2 regions of the Shewanella sp. SR43-4 genome follow, and region 2 is predicted to be linked to the other one. Evidence: predicted binding sites of a transcription regulator. Region 2 holds the regulator's gene; the other holds the start of a gene.

Region 1 (3,427 bases), on a different contig from region 2:
TGGTTGACCGACTCAATGAACTCGAGCGTCAAGTAAATGACATGTTACTTATGGCTAGAGGACGCCAAGATGGAATGGCTGAATCTGTTTCAATGGATGAGATAATCAGCCAAGTGATGGCCAGTTGCGAACCGATTGCAGATAAAAAACATTGTCAGCTGGTTGTTGAAGATACTTCACATTCATTAATGCTTGCCAATGCGAATGCGCTCAGTTCTGCGGTAAATAATTTAGTGATGAACAGTATTGAAGCTGGGGCCACAAAAATAAAAGTCAGCGCCAGTGAAACGCCTGATGGTCTATTATTGGATGTTATTGACAATGGCAAAGGGCTTGAACCGTCAATGCAGCAACAAATACTTGAGCCGTTTTTTACAACAAAGAGTCAAGGTACAGGTTTAGGCTTAGCGGTTGTGCAGTCGGTAGTACGAAACCATGGTGGACAGATACAGTTGTCGTGTAAACCCGGTATGGGTTGCCATATTCGTTTGAGCTTTCCGCACATTAACAAAATGAGTGATCAGGAGGTGGCGCGTGGCTGAAGCAAATATTCTATTAGTTGAAGATGATGCTGATTTACGTGAAGCATTGCTTGATACACTGATGCTTGCCCATTACGACTGTGTTGATGTTGGCAGTGCTGAAGAGGCTATATTGGCCTTAAAAGTAAACCACTTTGATATGGTGATTAGCGATGTGCAGATGGATGGCATCGGTGGTATGGGCTTGCTGAGTTATTTACAACAACATCAGCCTAAAGTGCCGGTATTATTAATGACCGCATATGCCACGATTAACAGTGCTGTTAGTGCAATGAAATTAGGCGCAGTAGATTATCTTGCTAAGCCTTTTGCACCAGAAGTGTTATTAAATCAGGTATCTCGCTATTTGCCTTTAAAACAAAATCACGACAATCCCGTGGTTGCTGATGAGAAAAGTTTAGCATTGTTGGCGCTGGCTCAGCGCGTTGCGGTGTCAGATGCTTCGGTCATGATCATGGGCCCGAGTGGTTCAGGTAAAGAAGTGCTGGCACGTTATATTCACCAGCATAGCCAACGTAATGAACAGCCATTTATTGCGATTAATTGTGCGGCAATACCAGAAAACATGTTGGAAGCCACCTTGTTTGGTTACGAAAAAGGTGCATTTACTGGTGCTTATCAAGCTTGTCCAGGCAAGTTCGAACAAGCTCAGGGCGGCACCATATTGCTTGACGAGATTTCTGAGATGGAGCTCGGCTTACAAGCAAAATTATTGCGGGTATTACAAGAGCGCGAAGTAGAGCGTTTAGGTGGCCGTAAAACCATAAAATTAGATGTGAGAGTTCTCGCAACTTCAAACCGCGATTTGAAATCGTTGGCGACGTCTGGCGAATTCAGAGAAGATTTATATTACCGCATTAACGTATTTCCACTGACGTGGCCAGCACTAAACCAACGTCCTGCGGATATTCTTCCGTTAGCACGTCATTTATTGGCGAAGCATGCTAAAGCATTGAATATGACGTCTGTGCCTAAACTTGATGATGCGGCAACTCGACGGTTACTGACTCATCGCTGGCCGGGTAATGTGCGAGAGTTAGACAATGTTATTCAACGCGCCTTGATATTACGAGTAAATGATGAGATTGGTGTCAATGATATTATTATCGACTCTGCTGATGTGAAGTTAGTTGCCACAGAATATGCAGAGATAGAGCAGTCTATTGAAGTAGATGGTTTAGGTGACGAATTAAAGGCCCAAGAACATGTGATTATTTTAGAAACCTTGAATCAGTGTCAGGGGAGTCGAAAAAAGGTCGCTGAAAAACTCGGTATAAGTGCTCGAACATTACGTTATAAGATGGCCAAAATGCGTGATATGGGCATTCAACTTCCTGCTTAGCGTTATCTGTAATTGGTTAATTAACCTTATGATTTATAGTCTAATTAACTTTGCTTATTTATTGCTAACATCTGTCAAGATGCAATAAGTAACCTGTCCTATCTAATGGTACGGTTACTTTTGCTCTGTTTCCCGCCATTTTATCTACTCATATTATATTTCTTCTAATATTGGCATCTAAATTGCTTTAACTCTTTATTAGTTATTATTGTCGTCAAAAAGTCGACGAAAGGGAGTTACATCATGCAGATTAGCGCAAATCCATTAATGCAAGAAATGCAGTCACTTCGTGGCGAAATAGCCCCTTCGATTGGCTCATCTATTCGACCTAATCTTACTCAGCAAGTGAATAACACTACAGGCGTCGATTTCAGTCAGTTATTGTCTCAGGCTGTGGGCACTGTCAATGAGTTACAACAAAACTCGTCCAATTTAGCCACTCGTTTAGACATGGGCGATACGACGGTTACTCTTTCTGATACGGTTATTGCGCGTGAGAAAGCCGGTGTTGCCTTTGAAGCAACGGTGCAGGTACGTAATAAACTCGTTGAAGCATATAAAGAAATTATGAGTATGCCTGTTTAGCTGCAGATAGCGTTAAGCACTAAATAATATAACAACATTAGATATAGCAGGTACGTATTGTGAGCACAGACATGATGGTAGGTTCAGATTCAACAGTTGATGGCGGCGTCCAGCAAGAGAATAAATCTGGGCTGCTTGGCGGCATCGGTGGTGCAGATATGATGCGCCAAGTGATCATGATTTTGGCACTAGCGATATGCCTAGCGCTCGCTGTGTTTGTGATGATGTGGGCACAAGAGCCAGATTATCGACCACTTGGTAAAATGGAAACAGCTGAGATGATCCAAGTCTTAGATGTGCTTGATAAAAACCAAATCGAGTATCAAATCAACGTCGATGTGGTGAAAGTACCTGAAGATAAATATCAAGAAGTAAAGTTACTGCTTAGCCGTGCGGGGATTCAAAGTAGCACTCAAGCTAACGATTATTTAAGCCAAGACAGTGGTTTTGGTGTTAGCCAACGTATGGAACAAGCGCGCTTAAAACAAAGCCAAGAACAAAACCTAGCCAGAGCTATTGAAGAATTAAAAAGTATTAGCCGTGCTAAAGTTATTTTAGCGTTACCCAAAGAAAATGTTTTTGCCCGCAATGCTTCTAAGCCAAGTGCTACAGTAGTGGTGAGTGTGCGCCGTGGTGGTTTAGGCCAAGAAGAGATTGATGCGATTGTTGATATTGTTGGTTCGGCTGTTCAAGGGTTAGAGCCTTCTCGTGTAACGGTAACTGACTCCAATGGGCGTTTGCTGAATTCAGGTAGCCAAGATGGTACCTCAGCAAGAGCACGTCGTGAGCAAGAGCTCGTGCAGCAACAAGAAGCTGAATACCGTAAAAAAATTGACTCAATCCTAATGCCAATCTTAGGCCCAGAGAACTTTACTTCTCAGGTTGATGTTAATATGAACTTTACTGCAGTAGAACAAACCGCAAAACGTTTTTCACCAGATTTACCGGCTATTAGAAG
Region 2 (3,427 bases):
CTGAAAGTACTGGTACAGGGAAAGATCGCGTTATTACTATTATTCAACCTGAGAATTTCCAAGACGAGACTGCACCAAAGCAAAAGCTCCCTGAAATTCCTGTTAAAAAGCAGATCAAACCATGACCCAAATAACCCTAACGGCTGAAAATCTAGCTAAAAGCTATAAAACTCGTCAGGTTGTTAAAGATGTGAGTTTAACCGTTAAAACAGGCCAAATTGTTGGTCTTTTAGGCCCCAATGGTGCAGGTAAAACAACCACGTTTTATATGGTTGTCGGCTTAGTGCAAAGCGATAAAGGTCGGATCTTAATTGATGATGACGACTTAACCGCCGACCCAATGCATCTTAGAGCTCGCAAAGGGATTGGTTACTTGCCGCAAGAAGCCAGTATTTTTCGCAAACTGACCGTATACGACAATATTATGGCCGTATTGCAGACTCGCAAAGAACTCACTACCGACCAACGGATTGAGCAGGTAGAGCATTTATTAGAAGAATTCCATATCACTCATATTCGCGACAGCCAAGGCATGTCGTTGTCTGGTGGGGAACGTCGTCGAGTAGAGATAGCGCGCGCGCTGGCCGCTAATCCTAAATTTATTTTGCTCGATGAGCCTTTTGCGGGGGTTGACCCTATTTCTGTCATCGACATAAAAAAAATCATTCAACAGCTTAAAAACCGCGGCTTAGGGGTATTAATTACCGATCATAACGTACGTGAAACCTTAGACGTCTGTGAGCGCGCTTATATTGTCAGCCAGGGCAATTTAATTGCCGAAGGCACACCTGATGAGATATTGAGTAATCAACAAGTTCGGGCTGTGTACTTAGGTGAACAATTCAAGCTATAGTTACTTTACTGGCCTTTTAGTCTATCTAACTCATTTCATTGAACGATATCTAAATAGCGTTAAATGTCATTGATGTATGTGACAATCGATTACAGTTTTCGAGATTGTCATTTTTATGGAAATCATCTAGGGATAAGCGGTAAATGAAAGCGTCACTCCAACTCAAAATGGGTCAACACTTAACCATGACCCCTCAATTGCAGCAAGCGATCCGCTTACTGCAATTATCGTCATTGGAGCTACAGCAAGAAATCCAACAAGCATTGGACTCAAACCCATTGCTTGAAATAGAAGATGAGTTTTCTCAAGCAAAAGACTCAGTAAAAGAAAGTCGCGACCAATCGGACACCGACTTTAGTGACAACAGCGTGGTCAATATAGAAAAAGACACCTCAACAGTCGACACAGCAGAATCCATGACCAAAGAAACCATGGACGATTTAGCTATGGATACCACATGGGATGAAGTGTACACCGCCTCACCAATGTCAGGTTCAGGCAGCGCTAGCATGCGCGATGATGATATGCCATTCCAAGGTGAAACGACTGAAGGCTTATATGAGCATTTAGAGTGGCAAAAAAATCTCACACCATTTTCTGACACAGATCGAGCGATTGCTACCGCGATCATTGATGCCATTGATGAACGCGGTTACTTAACCCAAAGCACTGAAGATATTCTCGAAGCCATGGGTGATGAAAGTGTCGAACTAGATGAAGTTGAAGCGGTATTAAAACGTATTCAACACTTTGATCCCGTTGGTGTTGCCGCACGAGATTTAAGCGAATGTTTATTCATTCAATTAGCCCAATATGCCGACACAACCCCACATATAGACAATGCCCGTCTGCTCATTAAAGACTATTTAGATTTAATTGCTGGGCGCGATTTTAGATTATTGATGCGCAAAACCAAGCTCAAAGAAAACGAGTTGCGTGACGCGATCACCTTAATCCAGTCACTTAACCCTCGCCCGGGCTTGTTAGTCACCGCTATTGATGACGAATATGTTATTCCTGATGTAACCGTACTAAAGAAGAATGGCCGTTGGGTTGTAGAGTTAAACCCAGACAATATGCCTAAAATTGGCGTTAATCAACAATATGCAGCCATGGCTAGAAGCAGTAAAAACTCTGCCGATAGCCAATTTATTCGCGGTCATTTACAAGAAGCTAAATGGTTCATCAAGAGTATCGAAAGCCGCAATGAGACCTTATTGAAAGTCGCCAATTGTATTGTGCAATTTCAGCAAGGTTTCTTTGAATATGGTGAAGAAGCCATGAAACCTATGGTACTCAATGATATTGCTGAAGCAGTAGAAATGCATGAATCGACTATTTCACGGGTTACCACTCAAAAATATATGCACACACCACGTGGGCTATTTGAATTAAAGTACTTTTTCTCTAGCCATGTCAGCACCGACGATGGCGGAGAATGCTCATCTACCGCTATTCGTGCTTTTATCAAAAAACTGGTTGCAGCAGAAAACCAGCAAAAGCCATTAAGTGACAGCAAAATGGCCCAACTGCTGGCAGATCAGGGGATCAACGTTGCGCGTCGTACGATTGCAAAATATCGCGAAGCGATGCTCATTCCGCCCTCAAACCAACGTAAGAGTTTATAACCTACAAAGCAACGGAGGATTTTTATGCTTATCAATATGACAGGTAGAAATATCGACATTACCGAATCTTTACGTGAATACGTTCAAGGTAAATTTTCAAAGCTTGAACGACACTTCGATCAGATCAATAATGTACACGTTGTGCTCAATGTAGAAAAATTACAACAAAAAGCAGAAGCTAAAATCAACCTTAATGGTGCAGAGATTTTTGCCATGTCAGAAAGCACTGATATGTATGCTGCAATAGACGCCCTGATCGATAAACTCGACCGTCAGGTAATTAAACACAAAGAGAAGTATACAAAACACTAACGATGGAACTTTGTACCATTCTGCAGCCGGAATGCACTACCTGTGCCACACCGGGCAGTAAGAAAAAAGTACTGGAACTCATCAGCAATTTAGTCGCTGCCCAGTACCCACCCCTATCTTCGCAAGAGGTTTTTGAAAGCCTATTAGCGAGAGAGAAAATGGGTAGCACAGGTATAGGAAATGGCATTGCGATACCTCATGGTAGATTAACGGCCATAGAACATCCGATCGCAATATTTATTAAATGTGAAGAAGCCATTGCCTTTGATGCAATCGATAAACAGCCCGTGGATATTTTATTTGCTTTGTTAGTACCTGCAGATCAGTGCCAACAGCATTTAAGCACGCTATCAAGCGTGGCTCAAAAATTAAGCGATAAGCAAATATTGAAACAGCTTCGTAAAACTCACGACTCAACAGAACTTTATCGGGTTATTACTGCATGAAACTTGTCATAGTATCGGGACGTTCAGGCTCAGGAAAATCTGTTGCTCTAAGAGTATTAGAAGATCTAGGGTATTATTGTGTTGATAATTTGCCTTTACCACTGATTGGCATATTACTGGCTCAGCTCAAAGGTAATAATGATCTAGTGGCAATTAGTGTTGATGTACGCAACATTGCCGAGCAAGGT

The links. The regulator sigma-54, encoded in region 2, starts transcription at its own class of promoters, with help from an activator protein. The targets are predictions, from matches to a motif close to GTTGGCACGNNNNTNGNNT.
Region 1: fliE (flagellar hook-basal body complex protein FliE) is a predicted target of sigma-54. The motif match lies at 2,054-2,072, and genes of this name have one in related genera.

What each region holds. Positions count from the first base shown of each region.
Region 1 is NZ_JACJEB010000008.1:132,726-136,152, forward strand. Features, by position in the region: gene H5123_RS11155 (HAMP domain-containing sensor histidine kinase) at 1-542, shown strand, start outside; gene H5123_RS11160 (sigma-54 dependent transcriptional regulator) at 535-1,884, shown strand; gene fliE (flagellar hook-basal body complex protein FliE) at 2,128-2,469, shown strand; gene fliF (flagellar basal-body MS-ring/collar protein FliF) at 2,541-3,427, shown strand, end outside.
Region 2 is NZ_JACJEB010000001.1:208,288-211,714, forward strand. Features, by position in the region: gene lptA (lipopolysaccharide transport periplasmic protein LptA) at 1-125, shown strand, start outside; gene lptB (LPS export ABC transporter ATP-binding protein) at 122-853, shown strand; gene H5123_RS00990 (RNA polymerase factor sigma-54) at 997-2,481, shown strand; gene hpf (ribosome hibernation promoting factor) at 2,506-2,793, shown strand; gene ptsN (PTS IIA-like nitrogen regulatory protein PtsN) at 2,796-3,239, shown strand; gene rapZ (RNase adapter RapZ) at 3,236-3,427, shown strand, end outside.